Regions from separate parts of the Streptomyces sp. BBFR51 genome, predicted to be linked through region 1. Evidence: riboswitches for the same ligand, from Rfam matches in the RefSeq annotation. Region 1 holds a riboswitch; each other region holds the start of a gene.
The links. A riboswitch is a leader RNA that binds a small molecule or an ion and turns the genes downstream of it on or off. The one in region 1 is predicted to bind cobalamin.

Region 1 (5,286 bases):
CGCGCCCCAAGCGGATCGTCAACTGGCCTCCCCGCACCGGCTGATCCCTGCGCGCGCCTCCCGCACCGCGGCCCGCCGCAGGCCGCGGGGTATTCTGACGGGCCGCCCGACCACCGCTGTGCACGGCGCGGTCGGCGTGACTCGGAACGGGACGACGACGAAGGACGGCGATGGCTGCGTCAGAGGGCTTCACGCCCGAGTCCGAGCGGGTCACGCGGCGGTTGCGGGACGACATCATCGACGGGGTGCGGGGCCCGGGCAGCCGACTGGTCGAACGGGAGCTGGCAGAGTCCCTCGGGGTGAGCCGGCTCCCCGTCCGGGAGGCCCTCAGGACGCTGGTGTCCGAGGGTCTGGTGACGCCGAGACCACGGACCTGGGCGGTCGTGCGGGAGTTCACCACGAGCGACATCGCCGACCTGGACGAGGTCCGTTCGGGCCTGGAGACCCTGGGGTTCCGGCTCGCCGCCCAACGGCACACGCGGGAGGGCCTCGACCGGCTCCGCGCGACGGTGGACGCCGAACTCGAGGCGGCCCGCGCGGACGACCCGGTACGCGCCCGCCGGGCGGCCGCAGACTTCCACCAGACGGTCATCTCGCTGGCCGCCAACGAGCTGCTCAACGAACTCGAGCGGGTCCTGCGCAGCCGGCTGCGCTGGCTCATGGGCCAGCACGACGACCTGCTGGCCGTCGCCCTCGAACACGACGCCCTCTACCAGGCCATCGCGGCCCGCGACGTGGACCGCGTCCAGACGCTGGTCCTCCATCACCTGGCGACGAGCCGCAGCGCGGCCCTGGGCCACCATGCGAGGGAGCGCTCCTAGCGGGGCCGCTCCAGGTGACTCCTGGACGTACGTCGCGCTGCTCGGTGCGGTGACGGTGGCGATCGCGATGGTGCTCTGAGGGACCGCGGTCCCCGCCCGGAAGGCACCGCGCCGGGCCCGGGCGCCGTCAGGCGAGCACGGCTTCCCAGGTGTCGACCGCGAAGTGCACCGTCATGCCGTTGCGGCCGTACAGCCGCGGGGCGCCCGTCGCGTTCGCGGTGTCGACACCGAGGCCCACCGTGTCCCGGCCCCGGGCGGCGAACTGCGCGAAGGCGTGGCGCAGGAGGAACCCGCCCAGGCCCCGGCCGCGGGCCTCGCGCACCACGCCGATGCCGCGGATCCAGCCCATGGCCTCGCGGTCGTCCCGGGCCAGCAGGAACGCGGCGTCCCCCAGGTCGTCGGTGGCGGCGATCCACACCAGGGACCAGTCGAGACCCGCGGCGTCGATGTCGTCCAGCCACAGCCGGTACTCGCGCGGCTGGAAGTCGAAGTGCCGCGCGAACGACCGCTGGTACAGCTCGTGCACGCGGACGCGGTCCGCCTCGGTGGTGCAGGCCCGCACCCGGACACCGGCCGGGGCCCGGGGCGGGAGGTCGGCCGCCGGGTCCACCGCGCGGTGCAGTACGTGGTGGCACCGGACGATCTTCCAGCCGCGCTCCTCGAGGAGTGCGGTGTCGGTCGTGGGCCGGGTGTTGAGGTGCAGGTGGACCACGGCGCGCTCCGCGCCGTTCGCCCGTGCCTTGGCCAGGGCGCGGGTCTCCATGGCCGCCAGCACGCGCAGACCGGTCCGCTGGTGGTCGGGCAGCACGTAGTGGTCGATGTCGACGCGCTCCCCGCCGGACTCGTCCCACAGCAGCCCGTAGGCCACCAGCCGGCCGTCGTCGAAGGCGAGCCACGAGTCCCGCGTCAGGTCGGTCTGCTGATGCTTCAGGTCGGCTTCGACGGTGTGCTGGTCGGTCTCGGGCCTGCCGATCTCGATCCGGTCTATCTCGTTGAGGAGTCCGGTGATGGCGGGGGCGTCGGCGAGTGTGGCCGGCCGCAGGTCGGCGGGAGACATGAGGAAAGGGTCGGGGGCGGCGGCGGGTGCCCGCAACGGGTTTTCCGCCGGGCGCCGGCGGGGCCGGACCCGGTCGGCGGCTCCGGAGGGGGCGACCGGGGGACGTAGGACGGCGAACAGGGGGCATACGGATGATGACCCGAGCCCCTCTCCCCCGCCGACCCACGGGAGTCCCCCTGTGACGCCGAGCCTGCGCACCGCCCGCGCGTGCCGTGCCGCCGCCGCGCTCCTTGTCGTTGCCGCCGGATACGCGGCCACCCACCATCCCTGGCTCGCCGCGCCCGGCCTGTACGCCGCCGCGGTGTTCGCCTGGTGTGCCGCCCGTGAGAGCGCGTTGCACCGGCGAAGTCTCGTACGGGCACAGCGCGCCGAGCGCCTGGCCCGCCCCCGGCTGCGGCAGCCGCTCGGGACCGGTCTCGAGCCGTGCTGCGCGTTCTGGCGGCACTCCGACGGCGCCGTGCACGGCCCGGAGTGCACCCGCCCCGCCGCCGCCCGCGTCCTCCTGGGCGACGACTGCTGCGAGCGGTGGTGGACGTCCCTCGGCACACGGCACGACGCGGACTGCCGTCGCCGCTCCGGCACCCCGGACCAGGATCGCGCGCACCCGGCCCAGCAGTAGGACGCGGGGCGGCGTGCTTCACCTCGCCGTCCACGTGCCGGACACGACCGGCCCCTCCCGCGCCCGGTCCCGGTAGGGTGGGTGGTGCAGCTGGTTCGCCCCGTCCGCCAGGCGGGACGCGTCGCAAGAGGGAACCCGGTGGGAATCCGGGACTGCCCCGCAGCGGTGAGTGGGAACGACCGCCGTCATACGCACTGGGTCCGGCGACAAGGACCTGGGAAGCGACGGCCAGTAGGCGTCCTGGACGACAGGGACGGGCCCGCGAGTCCGAAGACCTGCCAACTGCCCGTGCGCGAGCCACTCGTGCGCGGACATCCCGGTGACCTCGAGGGCGGGTCGGCGAACACACCAGGCGGACGACGCGCCGTGCCACGCGCGTTTCCACCGCCCGGTCCGCCACCCTTCGCTGCCTCGTCCCGTCCCCGGGATCTCAGGGATTCGTCTCGCGAAGGAGATCTCCGTGACCCGTACGTCCGCCGCCGCACACGCCACCGTGTACGGCTACCCGCGCCAGGGCCCGAACCGGGAGCTGAAGAAGGCGATCGAGGGCTACTGGAGGGGTCGCGTCGACGCCGACGCCCTCCACTCCACCGCCGGGGAGTTGCGCCGCGCCACCTGGCGGCAGTTGGCCGCAGCCGGCCTCGACGAAGTGCCCACCGGTGACTTCTCGTACTACGACCACGTGCTGGACACCACCGTCATGGTCGGCGCCGTCCCCGAACGCCACCGGGCCGCGGTGGCCGCCGACGCGCTCGACGGGTACTTCGCCATGGCCCGGGGCACGCAGGACGTCGCGCCGCTGGAGATGACCAAGTGGTTCGACACCAACTACCACTACCTGGTGCCCGAGTTGGGCCCGGACACGCGGTTCGCGGCGGACTCGGGCAAGCAGGTCGCGGAGCTGCGCGAGGCCCTCGCCCTCGGACTGACGGCGCGCCCCGTCCTGGTCGGGCCCGTCACCTACCTGCTGCTGGCCAAGCCAGCGCCCGGCGTCCCCGCCGGCTTCGAACCCCTCACGCTCCTCGACCGCCTGCTGCCCGTCTACGCGGAGGTCCTCGCCGACCTGCGCGCGGCCGGCGCAGAGTGGGTGCAGCTCGACGAGCCCGCCCTGGTCCAGGACCGCACCCCGGCCGAGCTGAACGCCGTCGCGCGGGCCTACCGAGAGCTGGGCGCCCGCACCGACCGGCCGAAGCTGCTCGTCGCCTCCTACTTCGGCCACCTGGGCGAGGCCCTGCCCGTGCTGGCCAAGGCGCCGGTCGAGGGCCTGGCGCTGGACTTCACCGAGGCCGGTGCGGCCACCCTGGAAGGTCTCGCCGCGGTCGGCGGACTGCCCGGAAAGCGGCTGGTCGCCGGGGTGGTCGACGGCCGCAACATCTGGGTGAACGACCTGTCCCGGTCGCTGAGCACACTCGGCACCCTGCTCGGCCTGGCCGACCGCGTCGACGTGTCCGCCTCCTGCTCCCTCCTGCACGTCCCCCTCGACACGGCCGCGGAGCGGGACGTCGAGCCGCAGATCCTGCGCTGGCTCGCCTTCGCCCGGCAGAAGCTCGCGGAGACCGTGACCCTCGCCCGGGGCCTGGCCCGGGGCACCGGTGCCGTCACGGCCGAACTCGCCGCGAACCGCGCCGACCTCGCCTCCCGAGCCAGCTCCCCCATCACCCGGGACCCGGCCGTCCGCGCCCGCGCCGCCGCCGTCACGGAGGCCGACGACCGCCGCTCCCAGACGTACGCCGAGCGCTCCCCGGCCCAGCGCGCCCACCTGCGGCTGCCACCGCTGCCGACGACCACGATCGGCTCCTTCCCGCAGACCGGTGAACTGCGCACCGCCCGCGCCGACCTGCGGGCGGGCCGCATCGGCACGGAGGGCTACGAGGAGCGGATCAGGGCGGAGATCCGGGAGGTCGTCGCCTTCCAGGAGAAGACCGGCCTGGACGTCCTGGTGCACGGCGAGCCCGAACGGGGCGACATGGTCCAGTACTTCGCCGAGCGGCTGACCGGCTACCTGGCGACCCAGCACGGCTGGGTGCAGTCCTACGGGACCCGCTACGTACGGCCGCCGGTCCTGGCCGGAGACATCTCCCGCCCCGAACCGATGACGACGCGCTGGACGGCGTACGCCCAGTCCCTCACCGACCGGCCGGTCAAGGGGATGCTCACCGGCCCCGTCACCATGCTCGCCTGGTCCTTCGTCCGCGACGACCAGCCCCTCGCGGACACCGCGCGCCAGATGGCCCTCGCCCTGCGGGACGAGGTGAACGACCTGGAGGCGGCGGGCACTTCGGTCGTCCAGGTCGACGAGCCCGCGCTGCGCGAGACCCTGCCGCTGCGCGCGGCGGACCGGGCCGCCTACCTGGCCTGGGCCACCGAGGCGTTCCGGCTCACCACCGGCGGCGTGCGGCCGGACACCCAGATCCACACCCACATGTGCTACGCGGAGTTCGGTGACATCGTGCGGGCCATCGACGACCTCGACGCGGACGTCATCAGTCTGGAGGCCGCCCGCTCGCACATGCAGGTGGCGCGCGAACTGGCCGCCTCCGGCTACCCGCGCGAGGCCGGACCCGGCGTGTACGACATCCACTCGCCGCGCGTGCCGAGCGCCGGGGAGGCGGCCGAGCTGTTGCGCACCGGTCTGCGGGCGATCCCCGCGGAGCGGCTGTGGGTCAACCCGGACTGCGGTCTGAAGACCCGCGGCTGGCCCGAGATCCGCGCCTCGCTGGAGAACCTGGTCGCCGCCGCGCACACGGTCCGCGGTGAGCTGTCCGGTTCCTGAGCGGGGACGGGCGAGC
Region 2 (5,286 bases), 1.5 Mb from region 1:
GCCTGGATCAGCCGGTGGATCAGCTCGTCGCCCTCGGAGGGGTACTCGGTGACCCCGTACCCCGCCTCCCGCAAGGCGTCCAGGACCCGGACCGCCGACGCCGGGGTGTCGAGACCGACCGCGTTGCCGACCCGGGAGTGCTTGGTCGGATACGCCGTGAAGACCAGCGCGAGCTTCTTGTCGGCGTTCGGCTTGTGCCCGAGGGCCGCGTGTCGTACGGCGATCCCCGCGACGCGCGCGGCACGTTCGGGGTCGGCGACGTAGACCGGCACGTCGTCGGGTCCCTGCTCCTTGAAGGAGAACGGCACGGTGACCAGGCGTCCGTCGAACTCCGGGATCGCGACCTGCATCGCCGCGTCCATGGGGGAGAGCGCGGCGTCGGAGGCCTCCCAGGCGGCGTGGGAGGAGGTGAGGCAGAGGCCTTGCAGCACCGGGATGTTCAGGTCGGCCAGCGCGCCGACGTCCCAGGCCTCCTCGTCGCCGCCCGCCGAGGCCTGCGAGGCGTGCGTGCCGCCCGCCGCGAGGACGGTGGCGATCACGGCGTCGGCGCGGCGCAGCAGCTCGTACAGCCCGGGGTCCGCGCCGCGCAGTGAACCGCAGTACACGGGCAGCGCGTTGGCGCCGCGCGCCTCGATCGCGTCGCACAGCGTGTCGACGAAGGCGGTGTTGCCGCTCAGGTGGTGGGCGCGGTAGAAGAGCACGCCGACCGTCGGACGGCCCGGGACGAACGTCCGCTCGCCGTGGACGCCGTACTCCGGCATCTTCTGCGGCTCGTCGAAGCCCTCGCCGGTCAGCAGCACCGTGTCCGACAGGAACCGGGCGAGCTGGGTGAGGTTGTCCGGGCCGCCCTCGACGAGATAGCGCAGCGCCTCGGCCACCACCCCGGCCGGCACCGACGACTCGGCCATCAGCTCCGCGTCCGGCACGCTCTCGCCGCCGAGCAGCACGGTCGGAATCCCGGACGCCTTCAGCGCCGCCAGCCCGTCCTCCCAGGCGCGCTTGCCGCCGAGCAGGCGCACGACGGCGAGGTCCGCGCCATCGAGGAGCCCCGGCAGCTCCTGCGTCACGTCGACCCGGGTCGGGTTGCCGATCCGGTAGGCGGCCTGAGACGCACGGGCCGCCAGGAGGTCCGTGTCGGCGGTCGACAACAACAACACTGTGCTCATGCGGGCGCTCCCGGTGGAATGAAAGGCAGTCCTTGTGGCGCGCCGGACTCGATGAGCCGCCACAGCGCGTCGGTGTCCGCGTGGTGTTCGATCAGATCGCCGAGCCGGTCGAGCTGCTCCTCGCGCAGCGCGGCGAACGAGGTGTCGGGCGCCGGCACGAAGCGGCGGCCCGCGGCGGCGGCCACCTCGCGCAGGAACGCCCGCCGGAAGCCGTCCGACTCCAGCGAACCGTGCCAGTGCGTGCCCCAGGTCCGGCCGACCCGGCAGCCGTCCAGGCTGTGTCCTCCGTCATCAGAGATGAACGCCTCGCCGCCCGTCACTTCGGCGACCCCGTGGTGGATCTCGTACCCCTCGACGCGCTCGCCGAGGGCCTCGCCCACCGGCCGCGTGAGGGTCTTCTCGCGGGCGAACCGCACCCGCACGGGCAGCAGTCCGAGCCCGTCCACGTGCCCGGCGCGCGACTCCACCTCGTCCTCGATGTGCTCGCCGAGGAGCTGGAAGCCGCCGCAGACGCCGAGCACCGGCAGACCGTCGGCGGCCCTGCGCGTGAGGGCGTCCGCAAGCCCCCGCTCCCGCAGCCACTCCAGCGCCCGGACCGTCCCGCGCGTCCCCGGCACGACGACGAGATCGGCGTCGGCCAGCTCCTCCGGCCGGTCCACGAACCGCACCACGACGCCCGGTTCGGCGGCCAGCGCGTCCACGTCCGTGAAGTTCGACATCAGCGGGACGGCACAGACCGCGACCCGCAGCACGTCCTCGCCGACCGGCGGGGCGACGACCGACTCCCGCACCGTCCCCCGAAGAGAGACGCGCAACCCGTCCTCCTCGTCGATGCCGAGCCCGTGCTGGAAGGGCAGGACGCCGTACGTCCGCCGTCCGGTGAGGCCGTGCAGCATGTCCAGCCCCGGCTCCAGCAGGGACACGTCGCCGCGGAACTTGTTGACCAGGAACCCGGCGACCAGCGCCTGGTCCTCGGGCGCCAGCAGCGCCACCGTGCCGAAGAAGGAGGCGAAGACGCCCCCGCGGTCGATGTCGCCGACGACCAGGACGGGGAGCCCGGCGCCCCGGGCGATCCCCATGTTCACGATGTCGGTGCGGCGCAGGTTGATCTCGGCGGGGCTGCCCGCTCCCTCGCAGATCACCGCGTCGTACGTGCCGCGCAGCTCGGCCAGGGAGTCGAGCACCGTGCCGAGCAGCCGCTCCTGGCGTCCGCCGTGGTAGCCGCGGGCGCTCATCTCGCCGACCGGCCTGCCGAGCAGCACGACCTGGCTGCTGCGCTCGCCGCCCGGCTTGAGCAGCACGGGGTTCATGTGCGCGGTCGGCTCCACCCGGCAGGCCTGGGCCTGCATGGCCTGCGCCCGGCCGATCTCGGCGCCCTCGCGGGTCACGAAGGAGTTGAGTGACATGTTCTGCGCCTTGAAGGGCGCGACCTTGACGCCCTGGCGCACCAGCCAGCGGCAGATCCCGGCGGTGACGACGCTCTTGCCGGCGTCGGAGGTGGTGCCGGCGACGAGGAGGCCACCGTTCATGACGTACGTCCTTTCCCGACCGCCCCGCGCACGGCGAGCCGCGCGCCCGCGCACACGCCGAGCGCGAGCCAGCCCACGCGCCGTGAGAGGCGTACCGCCCGGTCGATGTCGCCTGAACCGGCCCGGACCGCGCGTCCCGCCGCCCCGTTGAGGACGGGCCGGTGCTCGACGCGCCCGCCGTAGGAGAGCGTCCCGCCGAGCCGCACGCCCAGGGCGCCCGCGAACGAGGCCTCCACGGGCCCGGCGTTGGGGCTCGGGTGCTGCGCCGCGTCCGCGCGCCAGGCCCGTACGGCGCCCCGCGGATCGCCGCCGGCGACGGTGGTCAGGACGGCGGTCAGGCGGGCGCCCGGCCAGCCCGCGAGGTCGTCGAGGCGGGCCGAGGCCCAGCCGTAGCGGCGGTACTTGGGGGACTTGTGGCCGACCATGGCGTCCAGCGTGTTCACGGCCCGGAAGCCGAGCAGCCCGGGCACTCCGGCCACGGCGCCCCACACCAGGGCGCCCACCACCGCGTCCGAGGTGTTCTCGGCGACGGACTCCACGACCGCCCGGGCGATCCCGTCGGCGTCCAGCGCCTGCGGGTCCCGCCCGCACAGGTGCGGCAGCCGCGCCCGGGCGGCCTCGACGTCCCCCGCCTGCAGGGCCCGCCCGATCGCGGTGGCCTCGCGGGCCAGCGAAGTGCCGCCGACCACCGCCCAGGTGGCCGCGCCGGTCAGCGCGACGGAGGCGGTGGGGCAGCGGCGTACGGCCTGCGCGGCGGCGGAGCCGAGGGCGGCGGCGCCACCGGCGCAGACGACGGTGTGCAGCGCGCCCCAGCCCCGGTGGTCCCGCCACAGCACCCGTTCCACGGCACCGGCGGCACGGCCGAACGCGGCGACCGGGTGTCCGCGGCGCGGATCGCCGAGGAGGAGGTCGCCGAGGAGGCCGGCGGCGGCACCGTACGCGAAGACGCGTCCGGCACGCACGGGTTCAGCCGGTCACACGGTCAGGGAAGTACCTGGTACTGAACGTCGGGCGGCAGCCGGGCATCGCGTTGTGTCCTCACTCAGGGTGTCCACGCCCTGGTTCGAAGAGACCGGCGGTGAGAGTTCCTGGCTCCCGGGGGTCCTGTTTCCCCGGTCACAGTGGCGGGACCGCGCCGGATTCGCACCGGGCTTCCTCTCCTGCCGCCGTAGATGGCCTCGGAAGTCCACCACGGTCCGCGAACACCCGTCAACCTGGCGTTGACCTGCGACGGGGGAGTGTGCGAAGGCCCACACACGGGTGGTGTGCGCCGGCACGCGCGAAGGCGGGGCGCGGGACGGTTCGAGTCCGTCCCGCGCCCCGCCTCACGGGTGCGCGGTGGTCAGGCCACGATCAGGTAGATCCCGTACGCCACCGCCGCCGCGCAGGCCGCGAAGCACGCGTACGCGCCGGTGACCGCGAGGCCCGCGGAGCCGCCCTGGGCGACGGCACGCTCCTGGCGGGAGAGGCCGACGATGCCGAGGGTGAACAGGCCCACCAGGGCCACCGTGACCACGAGGCTGACGCCGAAGACGGAGCCGATGGCTGCCCAGTCGATGCTCATGGAGGTTCGCTTCCTTCGTACCCGGTGCCCGGGTTCAGACGGTGGTGGCGGCCGACGGGGCCTTGGGGTCGGGGGTGGTGGCCGGAGCCGGGACGGTGGCGGCCAGTTCCTCGGTCACGCCCGTCGGGGGCGGCGAGACGGCGGCCATCGCCGTGGTGACCACCCCGGCCGGCTCGGAGCTCTCGGGCTCCTCGGCGTCGACGACGTTGGTGTGGTCGACGACCTCGCGGCGGGAGATCCGCCAGATCGCGAAGCTGGACGCGATCAGGAACACCGCGACGAGGGCCGTGCCCCAGTCGCCGAGGCGGCACACCCACTCGGCGAGCGCGGCGACCAGGGCCGCGGCCGGCAGCGTCAGCCCCCAGGCGACGAACATCCGGGTGGCCGTGGACCAGCGGACCACGCCGCCCTTGCGGCCGAGGCCCGCGCCCATCACCGCGCCGGAGACCGAGTGCGTGGTGGAGAGCGAGAAGCCGAGGTGGGAGGAGGCCAGGATGACCGTGGCGGCACTGGTCTGGGCGGCGAAGCCCTGCTGCGGCTGAAGGTCGGTCAGGCCCTTGCCCATGGTGCGGATGATGCGCCAGCCGCCGAGGTAGGTGCCGAGCGCGATGGCCAGGCCCGCGCCCAGGATGACCCACACCGGCGGGTCGGAGTCGGGGGCGAGCGAGCCGCCGGCGATCAGGGCGAGGGTGATGATGCCCATCGTCTTCTGCGCGTCGTTGGTGCCGTGGGCCAGCGAGACCAGACCGGCGGAGGCGATCTGCCCGGCGCGGTAGCCCTTCTTGGCGGCCTTGCCGTCGGCCTTGCGGCCCAGCGAGTACGTCATCCGGGACGCGAGCATCGCCGCGAGACCGGCCACGATCGGGGCGGCGATCGCCGGGAGGAGCACCTTGGTGACGAGCACGTCACCGTTGACCGCGCCGATGCCCGCCGAGGCGACGGCGGCGCCGATCAGACCGCCCATGAGAGCGTGCGAGGAACTGGACGGGAGCCCGACCAGCCAGGTCAGCAGGTTCCAGAGGATCGC
Region 3 (5,286 bases), 5.9 Mb from region 1:
TGCTGCCGGCGCTCGCGGAGCTCCCCGGTGCCGATCTGCCCAGTCTCGTCGCGGATCTGACCACCCTGCTCGAAGGCGGCCGACTGGAGACCCCGGCGGTCGTGGACGTCCGCGACATCCCCCACGGGCAACGGCACCCGCGGATCTTCGCCCGTTACGCCCGCCTCGCCCCGGGGGAGGGTTTCGTGCTGGTCAACAACCACGACCCCAAGCCACTGCGACGCGAGTTCGAGGCCACCCACCCGGACGCCCACACCTGGGACTACGTCGAATCCGGCCCCGAGATCTGGCGGGTACGCATCGGCAAGGCCGCCGTCGAGGGCTGACGCCGCGAGCCCTGCCGTGGGCCAGGCGGCTCAGTCGGCCAGCGCCGCCAGCTCCTCCGCCGTACGCGGGCCCGTCGCCGAGTCCGCCAACAGGCCCCGCGCCCGCAGCAGTCCGGCCGCCGCGACGCCCCAGGGCAGCCGCAGCCCCGCCTGCCGCAGCAGGTCGGTGCGGGCCAGCGTCGGGGCGGTCGGGCCGGTGTGCACGCCGTCCGGGGTGAGCAGGGCCGCGTCGTCGGACCAGCGCAGGGCGAGGTCGACGTCGTGGGTGGCCATCACCACGGTGGTGCCGCCCGCGCGCAGCCGGTCCAGGGTGGCGAGCAGCCGCTCCTGCCCGTCCGGGTCGAGCCCCGCGGTCGGCTCGTCGAGGATCAGCACCCGGGGCCGCATCGCGACCGCCCCGGCGATCGCGGTCCGCTTGCGCTGCCCGTACGACAGCAGGTGCGTGGGCCGGTCGGCCAGCGCCGCGATGTCCAGCGCGGCGAGCGCCTCCCCGACCCGGGAGCGGACCTCCGCGTCGGGCAGCCCGAGGTTCAGCGGCCCGAAGGACACGTCCTGGCCGACCGACGCCGCGAAGAGCTGGTCGTCCGGGTCCTGCACCACCAGCTGCACCGTGGTCCGCAGCCGGGTCAGCCCCTTGCGGTCGTACGTCACCGGCTCCCCGCCGACCGTCAACGTCCCCGCACGCGGCCTGAGTCCGCCGCTGAGCAGCCGCATCAGCGTGGTCTTGCCACTGCCGTTGCGGCCCAGCAGCGCCAGCGCGCGCCCCTCGCGCACCGCGAAGTCCAGGCCCACCAGCACGTCCGGGCCCTCCTCGTACGCGAACGACGCGCCCCGCAGGGCGACCAGGGCCGGTTCCGGTGACTGCGCCGGTCCGCTCACGACAAGGGTCCTTCCAGTACGAGGGTCAGACAGGCCAGCGCCGCCAGCAGCGCGACGCTCGCCGCGGTGAAGGGCGCCGAGACGCGGGCCTCGGGCACCAGGACCCGCAGGGTGCCGTCGTAACCGCGCCCGGCGAGCCCCGACTGGAGCCGCGCCGCCCGGTCGAAGGCCCGTACGAACGCCGTGGCGCCGAGACCGCCGAGCGAACGCCAGGTGGCCGCCCGGGTGGTGTGCCCGAGCCGCGCGGCCTGCGCCTGGCGGATCCGGCGCACCGAGTCCAGCAGCAGGAAACTCATCCGGTACGTCACCAGCGCCACGTCCACGACCGGCGCGGGCACCCCGGCCCGCACCAGCCGGGGCAGCAGGTCCGACATCGGCGTGGTGAACGCGAACAGCAGCACCCCGAGCGAGGCCGCCGAGGTACGCAGCAGCAGCTCACCGGCGCGCACCGCACCGCCGTCGGCCACCGAGAGGAATCCGTCCGGGCCGCCCACCTGCACCAGCAGCGGAAGCGCCCCCGTCACGCAGAACCCCAGCGGCACCCGGTACGCCCGCCACAGCCCGCGCCGGGGCACGCCCGCCGGGCCGAGCAGCACGGTGAGCGCCGTCACCAGCACCAGCGCCGCACCCGGCCAGGGCGGCAGCGAGATCGCCAGCACGGTCAGGCCGAGCCCGAGCACGGCCTTGTCCACGGGATGGCGGCGGCGCCAGCGACTGCTGTGCGCCGCCGCGTCGATCGGCAGCACTCAGTCCCCTTCGGGGGTGTCCCGCGGTGCCGCCGTCGCCGCCGACGCCCGTTCCTCGCCCTGCCGCCGACCCCGGCGCAGACCGAAGTAGTACGCCAGCACACCCGCGCCGAGCGCGGCCTGAAGCGCGAACAGCGCCGACTCGATCTCCCCGGACGGCGGCTCGTACAGCGGCGAGAACCAGGGCTCGTAGTCCGGCTCGATCTCGGTGATCGCCGTCTCCGCCTCGGCGTCGGCACCGGCGAACGGCTCCTCCTTGTGGTCGCCGAGCCCCAGCACCAGCGGGAGCACCGCCAGCGCGGCCACGGCGAGCAGCAGCAGGGCGTTGACCTTCGTGTTGCGCTTCACCGGGCCACCGCCTCCCGCTCACCGGAGGAGGCCTTGCCGGCCTTGGTCAACAGGACGCCCAGCCGGGTCAGTTCCCCCTTGCTGGACTGCACGAGGAGCCGCATCACGACCACCGTGAGCAGGCCCTCGCTCACCGCGAGCGGGAGCTGCGTGACGGCGAAGATGGACCCGAACTTGCCGAGCGCGCCCAGGAAACCGCTGCTCGGGTCCGGGAAGGCCAGCGCCAGCTGCACACTGGTGACGCAGTAGGTGGACAGGTCGGCGACGAACGCGCCGAAGAACACGGTGACCATGAGCGGCACGTCGTAGCGGCGCAGCAGCCGGTAGACGCCGTACCCGGCCCAGGGGCCGACGATCGCCATCGAGAAGACGTTGGCGCCGAGCGTGGTCAGCCCGCCGTGCGCGAGCAGCAGCGCCTGGAAGAGCAGCGTGATGGTGCCCAGCACCGCCATGATCGGCGGTCGGAAGAGGATGGCACCCAGGCCGGTGCCGGTGGGATGTGAACAACTCCCGGTGACGGACGGCAGTTTCAGGGCCGACAGCACGAACGTGAAGGCCCCGGAGGCGCCGAGGAGCAACGTGCTCTCCGGGTGCTCCCTGACCTCACGGGTGAGTGACCGTACTCCGTGGACGACGAACGGCGCGGACGCGACACCCCAGGCGATCGCGTGCGCCGGTGGCAGAAAGCCCTCGGCTATGTGCATGGCTCAGCAGACCCTCTCCAGCACCTCGTGGATGGACGACGCGCCTTGGCCGGTCTCCTGGCTTACGGGTACCACCGCCCGTGCTCCGCCTTCCCGGGTCGCAAGGACCCAGTGGCTGCCCCTGAGGGCCGGAGCCGGACTTCCCGATTCACAGTGGCGAGGGCCGCACCGGCATCACACCGGATTTCCCGTTCACCAAGGCGTGGCGACAGTAGTGCGCCCACGGGGGTGGTGACAAGCGGGCCTCGGGCCCGGCGGACGCCCTGCCCGCCCGCCGGACAGGCCTCAGGGCTGCGGAAACAGCTGGCGGCGCCGCTCCGTCAGCCGTCGCCTGTCGTCCTCGCTCAGCGCGGCGAAGGTCTCCGCGCGGCGGCGGTGCAGGGCCCGGCGCTCCTCGTCGGTGAGGGTCTCGGCGTAGCGGCGCCGCGCCTCGCTCAGGCGGGCCACCTCTTCGGGGGTCAGGGGTCGTTCCACGGCGGTCATCTCCTCGATCACTTCCAGGTAGGCCTCGGTCGTGGTCCCGGCCGAGGCGTCGAGCGCGTCCAGCACCCCGAGCAGCCGGAGCCGCAGCTGCGCGGTCTGCCGCAGCCGCTCCTCGACCACGTCCAGTTGCCGCCGGATCAGCCGCGCCGGGTCGTGGTCCGGCTCGGCGTCCAGGACCGCGCGGATCTGCGTCAGGGGGAGCCCGAAGCTGCGCAGCGCCAGGATCCGGTGCAGGCGCCGGACGTCGGCGGCGTCGTAGCAGCGGTGCCCGCCGCCGGTGCGGGCGGACGGGGTGAGCAGGCCGAGCCGGTCGTAGTAGCGCAGGGCGCGGATGCTCAGGCCGGTCTCCCGGGCGAGTTCGCCGATGCGCCGGGTGCCGTCGTTCGCGTGCGTCATGGGCTCCTCCACGGGTGTACACCCGAGGCTAGAAGGTGACGCGGCGGCACCTTCAAGCCCCGGTCGGCCTCAGTGGCGCCGGCCCCGGTCGGTCCTGCCGACCACCCTGTCGCGCATCCGGGTGGTCAGCGCGGTGGCGGCGGCCGTGAGGAACACGAAGCTGTACGTGATCTGCAGCACGGTCACGACCCGGGCGGCCTGGCCCCGCGGGGTGATGTCCCCGTACCCGACGGTGGCGAGCGTGACCACGGTGAAGTACAGCGCGTCGACGCGGGTGTGCAGGCCGTTGAACTCGCCCGGCTGCTTGGCCAGGGCGTAGTACGTCGCCGAGAAGACGTGCACGGACAGGACGATCAGCAGGGAGATGACCACCCCGGGCCGGCTCTCCGGCCGGTCGAGCAGCACGTGCCGGATCTGCCGGAGCAGCAGCACGGCCACGACGGTCAGCAGCAGGGCGAACAGCACCCAGCTCAGCAGGGGGCGCTGCGGACCCAGTTGGTCGAGGGGGAGGAGGAAGTAGGCCACGACCACCGCCGCCGCGATCCCGGTCCTGACGATCCAGGGCCGGACGGTGTTCCAGGCGGTGTTCCGGGCGGTACGGGATCCGGCGGGCCGACGCTCCGTCACCGCGCCGCCCCCTCCGTCGACGCCCGGCCCGCCTCCGGGTCGGCCCTGCGCACCAACTGGGCGACGATGAAGGCGACGACCGACGCCATGACGATCAGCGGCATCTGGTCGTGGGCGTCCCGGCCCATCAGCAGCACCGCCAGTACGGCGCTGGCCAGCGGCAGCCCCGTCACCGCGGCCGCCGCGGCGGAGATGCCGAGGGCGAGGGCCGGGGTCGTGCCGAAGCCGGGCAGCCCCGAGCAGGCCAGGGCCGTCGCCGCGCCCAGCAGCACGGCCGGGAAGATCGGGCCGCCGCGCAGGCTGCCCAGCGCGATGCCCCAGGCCAGCCCCTTGCACGCGACCAGCGCGACCAGCGCCCCCACGGACCAGACGTGCGGGTGGGCGGCGAGCTGGGCGAGGGTGGCCTGGCCGGACAGCGCCGCCTCGGCCGGGGAACGGCCGGTGATCAGCGCGTACGCGGCGACACAGACGCCGACCGCGGTGGCGCAGACGACGGTGCGCAGCGCCGTGCGGTGCCGCGTCCAGGTGACCGTGCGCCGGCCCAGTTCGCGGGCCAGCGTGATCAGTACGGCGATCAGTGCCGCCGTGGGAAGGCCCCACAGGAAGTCGCCCACGTCCGGGTTGGCCTCGGGCGGCAGCTCGGGCAGGGACAGCGCACCGATGTCCAACCCCGTCCACTGCCCGAAGCCGGTGAAGACCAGGGCGCCCGTCGCGCTGGCCAGCAGACAGGGCAGCAGCAGGGCGACCAGCTGGGTGCCGGCCAGCCCCGCCCCCTCG
Region 4 (5,286 bases), 7.8 Mb from region 1:
CACCCAGCAGCCCCTCCACACATCGCGCGAACTGCTGGGCGGCCGGGCCGAGGGCGCCCGGCAGCACATGACGGAGCACCACCGTCCGCTCCCGCACGCCCAGCAGCCGCAGGTGGCGGGCGACGGGACCGTGCCGCTGGGCCGCCACCCCGGCGCGGATCTGCCGGGCCAGGTCGCACAGGTGACGGCCCGTCAGGACGGTGACGGGCAGCACGAGTACGGCTGGCTGTGCGAGCAGCGTGGCCGTGTCCATGCCGACGGCGGTGGCGGGCAGCAGTCCGGCCCACAGCGACACCGAGGCGACCAGCAGCAGGCCGAGCACGAACTCCGGGACGGCGTGCAGCACCACGGCCGCCGTGTTGAGCATCCGGTCCACCCGGCTGCCCTCCCTGAGCCCCGACACCGTGCCGAGCAGCGGCGCCAGCACGGTGACCAGCAGCAGCGCCGGCAGGCCCAGCAGCAGCGTCACTCCGGCCCGGCGGCCGATGTCGTCGCCCACCGGCAGCCCGGTCGTCAGGGAGGTGCCGAGGTCGCCGGTGACCAGGTGGCCGAGCCAGTGGCCGAAGCGCGTCCAGGCCGGCTCGTCCAGGCCCAGCCGGGTACGGAGCGCGGCCACCTGTTCGGGGGTGCCCAGTTCGCCCCGGAGCACGTCGGCGGTGTCGCCCGGCAGCAGGGAGCCCACGGCGAACACGGCGACCAGGACCACGAGACACTGGAGGACGGCGAACAGGGAGCGGCGCAGGACGTAGGCGCGCACGTCAGCCGACGCGGACCCGGTCGAAGCGGGCCCAGTCGTGCGAGTTCGGCGGGGCGGCGCGCAGGCCGCTCACCGACCGGGCGACGGCGTCGTTGGCGTCGGAGAACGCCCACACCAGCAGCCCCGACGCGTCCCGGGCGATCTTCTGCGCACGGGTCAGGAGCGCGAGCCGTTGCCGCTCGTCCCGGCTGGTGCGGGAGCGCTCCAGCAGTTCGTCGAACTTCTTCGAGGCGTACTGCGTCTGGTTGCGGGCCGCGCCGCCGCGGACCCGTTGCTCGAGGAAGTCGGAGACGGGGAGGGTCGAGGTGGTGTTGAAGGCGGCGACACCCTTGGTCTTGATCTCGCTGAAGTACGTGCTGGACGCCCGGGTGTTGGCGGTCAGCCGCAGCCCCACCTCGCGCAGCTGCCCCGCCATGAGGTCCGCGGCCGGCTCCCAGGCGGCGTCGACGGAGCTGGTCTCGACGGTGAGGTGCAGCCCCTGCGCACCGGCCTGCTTCACCAGCCGCCGTGCCTCCTCGACGTCCCGTTCGCGGGGGCCGAGGTCGTCCGGGTAGCCGTGCAGGCCCAGTCCGAACAGGTCGTTGCCCACCTCGCCGTGGCCGGCCAGGGCGACCCTGACCAGTTCCTCCCGGTCGATGCCCAGTTGTACGGCCCGCACCAGCCGGGGATCGTCGAACGGCGTGCGGCCGGTGCGCAGCAGGAGCTGCTGCGCGGTGGCGCGCCGCGCGGTCAGCAGCCGTGTCGAGCCGTCCTGCTTCAGCCGTTCCACGGAGGCGCCCGCCATGTCTGCGGCGTAGTGGACCTGGCCGGACAGCAGCGCGTTGAGCCGGGCCGACTCCTCGTTGGCGGGGACGATCTCCAGCTCGGCGATGTGCGGGGCGCCGTCCCAGTGGTCCGCCCAGCGCCGGAAGCGGGCGGTGCCGCCGGGCGTGAACGACACGTAGGTGAAGGGGCCGGAGCCCACGGGCTCGTGGAAGTCGGTCGTCCCGTCGGGGACGATCTCGGTTCCGGGGCCGGCGAAGGCGGTGGGGAACTCGAAGTTCGGGGCCTTCAGCACGAGGACGACGGAGCGTTCGCCGTCGGCCGCGCTCGCGTCGAAGTCGATCGCGGAGAGCAGCACTTGGGAGGGTGAGCCGGTGGCGGGGTCGGCGGCCCGGCGGTAGCTGTAGAGCACGTCCTTCGCGGTGACGGGTTTCCCGTCGTGGAACGCGGCCTTGCGCAGCCGTATGCGCCACCGGGTGCCGGAGGCGTCGCTCTCCCAGGACTCCGCGAGCCGCTCGCGCACGGACATGTCGTCGGCGTACGTGCCCAGCGTGTCGTACAGGGCCTTGGCGCGGGCCTGGTCGACGAAGTTGGGGGCGACATGGGGGTCGAGGGTCTCCTGGGAGCCGCCGGCCGTGAACGCGGCCCGGAACCGGTCGCCGCTCGCTCCGTCCTTGCCGTCCCCGGCGCAGCCGGTGAGCAGACCGGACGCGGTCAGCGCCAGGGCGCCCGAGGCGGCCAGCACCCCCCGTCTGCCGGGTTCGGGCCGCCGTACGGTCTCCGTGCGGGCATGCGTCGTCACAGCCGATCCTCTCCGGGGTGTCCTCGCCCCTGCCTGCGGACCGGCGACGGGTCAGTCTCCTGGCTTCCGGATCGTCGCTCGCCTCCGCCTTCCCGTCCGCTCGCGCGGACAGTGGCGTGCAGGAGGATCGCTCCCCGGTCACAGTGGCGGGACCGCGCCGGACTCGCACCGGCTTCCTGGTCCCCGTCGCCTCTTGCGCCCATTCTGGCCCACGCGGGGGTGCGGTCCGCGACCGGGGCCGGTCCGTGCGCCTCCCCGGTCCGTGCACATCCCCGAGCCGCCGGGCCGCCCCGAGTGCTCCATCCCACCTCCGGGCACTATTGCATGACTGTCGCAACAACTTATTGAATGCATATGCTGATCCGTCGAAACGATCAGCAGACAGTCAGCAGGAAGGTGCGTACGCATGCCGGTCCCCCTGTCCCGCCGCAGCGTCCTCGCGGCGGCCGCCGCCGCGGGTGCCGGTCTGCTCACGGGCTGCCAGGCGTCGGGCGGTTCGGGTTCCTCCACGCCCCGCGAGGGCGGGAGTCTGCGAGCCGTGTTCCCGGGCGCGGGGGTCAAGGAGACGATGGATCCGCACGCGCAGCGGCAGTTCGTCGACATCGCCCGTCACAAGGCGGTCTTCGACAAGCTCGTCGACCTGGACGCCACCCTGCGGCCCGTGCCCCGGCTGGCGCGTTCCTGGTCCAGTGACGACTCGGCCCGCGTCTGGCGGTTCGAGCTGCGCGAGGCCCGCTTCCACGACGGGCACGCCCTCACCCCCGAGGACGTCCTGTACAGCATCTCCCGGATCCTCGACCCCGACGCCGCGGACCATCTGGCGAAGAAGTCGCTGTCCCACGTGGACCTCGCCAACTGCCGCGCCGTGGGACGGCACGGCGTCGAGATCTCCCTCACCCGGCCCAACGCGGAACTGCCCACACTGCTGGCCATGACCGGCACGGCCGTCGTCCGAGACGGCTGGAACGACCCGGGGCGCCCCGTCGGCACCGGCCCGTTCCGTTTCGTGTCCTTCACCGGCGGACGCGAGTTCACCGGCCGCCGGTTCGACGACCACTGGGGCGGCGCCGCCCACCTGGACGAGGTGCACATCCTGTCCGCCGAGACCGAGGCGCGGGCCGCCGCCGTGCGCGCGGGCGAGGTGCACTACGCGCACGAGATGACGCCGACCTTCGCCCGTACGGTCGAACACGACAGCCGGGTACGGGTGGTGGCGACCGCGCGCAGCGGGGTGCAGGGCTTCGCCCTCAAGACGGACCGGCCCCCGTTCGACGACCCGGACGCGGCGCTGGCCGTCAAGCTCCTCCTCGACCGCGAGCGGCTCGTGGACGTGGTCTGCGCGGGCCGCGCCGAGATCGGCAACGACCTGTACGGCAAGGGGTTCACGTACTACCCGGACGGCCTGGAGCAGCGCGAGCGGGACGTCGCGGAGGCCAGGCGGCTGCTGCGCCGTACCGGCCTGTACAACAAGAAGGTCTCCTTCTACACCTCCACCGCCGCGGACGGCTTCGCGCAGGCCGCGCACCTGTTCACCGAGCAGGCGGGTGAGGCCGGACTGCGGGTGGAGATCGTCAACGGGCCCCCGGAGTCCTACTTCACGGACGTCCTGAGCAAGGGCACCGTCACCAACCACCGGTGCGGGGCCATGCCCATCCCCACCTACATCAGCGAACGGCTGCTCACCGACGCGCCGCAGAACGCGACCGCCTGGGAGCGCCGGGACTTCGACGAGGCCTTCGCCGCCGCGCGGGCCGTCACCGACGACGCGGCACGCACCCGCGCGTACCGGTCGGTGCAGACGACACTCCGCGATCGTGGCGGCCTGGCGCTGTGGGCGCACCCGGAGTGGCTGAACGCCGTCTCCCGCACACTGCGGGGCGTGAAGGAGGCTCCGCCCAACACCGTGGACTGGGCGCGGTTCGACACGGTCTGGCTGGACTGAGGTGCTGCGGTACGCGCTGCGGCGGTGCGGGTGGACCGTCGTCCAGCTCGCCGTGCTCGGCGTCGTCGTCTTCCTGCTGACCAATCTGCTGCCGGGCGACGCGGCCACCGTCGACTTCAACGAGCAGGCCGGTCTCGACCAGGTGGCTCAGCTGCGCGAGCAGATGGGTCTCGACCGGCCGCTGGGTGAGCGCTTCGTCGACTGGGCGGGGGACCTGCTCACCGGTGACCTCGGCACCTCGCTGGTGGGCGGCGGTCCGGTGAGCGACGCCCTGTTCTCCACCGTCGGGGTGACGGCCACGCTGGCCGGCGTCACACTCCTGCTGCTGGTCCCGCTGGCCGTCGCCGTCGGCCTGTTGACGGGGCTGCGGGCCGGCGGCCGTACGGACCGTGTGGTGTCCGCCGTGACGCTGACCCTGACGTCGATACCGGACTTCGTGCTGGCCCTGCTGCTGGTGGCGTTCTTCTCGCTGCGGCTGGGCTGGCTGCCCTCCACGTGGGTGGGCGCCGACGACGGCTGGTGGCAGCGCCCGGAACTGTTCGTGCTGCCGGTGGCTGTCCTGCTGGCCCGCACCGTGTGTGTGCTGTCGCGGCAGATCCGGGCCGGCACGATCACGTCGCTCAACTCCGGCTACACGGTGCAGGCCCGCCGTCTGGGGGTGCCGCCGACGCGGCTGGTGCTGCGGCACGTGCTGCCCAATGCAGCCGTGCCGGGCGTACAGGAACTGGCCCGCACCGGGGACCAGTTGCTGGGCGGTGTACTCGTCGTGGAGGCGGTGTTCGCCGTTCCCGGCACCGCGACGGCGCTGGTGGCGGCCGTGCAGAACCGTGACGTGCCCACCGTCCAGGCGCTCACCCTGACCCTCGCCGCCGTCGCCTGTCTGCTCAATCTGGCGGCGGATCTCGTCACCCAGCGCCTGGCTCCCCGTTCGGAGGTGCTGCGATGAGCGGCATACGGTCCCGGCCCCGTCGGCGGGTGTGGGGCGGCGCGGTGCTCCTGGCGCCGCCGGTGGCGACGGCCGTC

Region 2: linked by a shared signal. The riboswitch ahead of ACGH7X_RS09285 (cobalamin biosynthesis protein) and the one ahead of metE (5-methyltetrahydropteroyltriglutamate--homocysteine S-methyltransferase) in region 1 are both predicted to bind cobalamin.
Region 3: linked by a shared signal. The riboswitch ahead of ACGH7X_RS29400 (energy-coupling factor ABC transporter permease) and the one ahead of metE (5-methyltetrahydropteroyltriglutamate--homocysteine S-methyltransferase) in region 1 are both predicted to bind cobalamin.
Region 4: linked by a shared signal. The riboswitch ahead of ACGH7X_RS37735 (ABC transporter substrate-binding protein) and the one ahead of metE (5-methyltetrahydropteroyltriglutamate--homocysteine S-methyltransferase) in region 1 are both predicted to bind cobalamin.

Annotation. Positions count from the first base shown of each region.
Region 1 covers NZ_CP172448.1:534,815-540,100, forward strand. The annotation lists gene ACGH7X_RS02445 (aspartate/glutamate racemase family protein) at 1-44, shown strand, start outside; gene ACGH7X_RS02450 (GntR family transcriptional regulator) at 171-821, shown strand; gene ACGH7X_RS02455 (GNAT family N-acetyltransferase) at 949-1,878, opposite strand; gene ACGH7X_RS02460 (hypothetical protein) at 2,057-2,497, shown strand; cobalamin riboswitch at 2,572-2,795, shown strand; gene metE (5-methyltetrahydropteroyltriglutamate--homocysteine S-methyltransferase) at 2,952-5,270, shown strand.
Region 2 covers NZ_CP172448.1:2,051,280-2,056,565, reverse strand. The annotation lists gene cobN (cobaltochelatase subunit CobN) at 1-1,166, opposite strand, end outside; gene ACGH7X_RS09290 (cobyric acid synthase) at 1,163-2,695, opposite strand; gene ACGH7X_RS09285 (cobalamin biosynthesis protein) at 2,692-3,657, opposite strand; cobalamin riboswitch at 3,757-3,902, opposite strand; gene ACGH7X_RS09280 (hypothetical protein) at 4,038-4,259, opposite strand; gene pitH (low-affinity phosphate transporter PitH) at 4,294-5,286, opposite strand, start outside.
Region 3 covers NZ_CP172448.1:6,427,415-6,432,700, forward strand. The annotation lists gene ACGH7X_RS29380 (DUF2249 domain-containing protein) at 1-326, shown strand, start outside; gene ACGH7X_RS29385 (ATP-binding cassette domain-containing protein) at 357-1,205, opposite strand; gene cbiQ (cobalt ECF transporter T component CbiQ) at 1,202-1,951, opposite strand; gene ACGH7X_RS29395 (energy-coupling factor ABC transporter substrate-binding protein) at 1,952-2,299, opposite strand; gene ACGH7X_RS29400 (energy-coupling factor ABC transporter permease) at 2,296-3,003, opposite strand; cobalamin riboswitch at 3,033-3,218, opposite strand; gene ACGH7X_RS29405 (MerR family transcriptional regulator) at 3,289-3,882, opposite strand; gene ACGH7X_RS29410 (potassium channel family protein) at 3,952-4,413, opposite strand; gene ACGH7X_RS29415 (chloride channel protein) at 4,506-5,286, opposite strand, start outside.
Region 4 covers NZ_CP172448.1:8,308,543-8,313,828, reverse strand. The annotation lists gene ACGH7X_RS37740 (ABC transporter permease) at 1-757, opposite strand, end outside; gene ACGH7X_RS37735 (ABC transporter substrate-binding protein) at 759-2,321, opposite strand; cobalamin riboswitch at 2,374-2,502, opposite strand; gene ACGH7X_RS37730 (ABC transporter substrate-binding protein) at 2,728-4,263, shown strand; gene ACGH7X_RS37725 (ABC transporter permease) at 4,265-5,209, shown strand; gene ACGH7X_RS37720 (ABC transporter permease subunit) at 5,206-5,286, shown strand, end outside.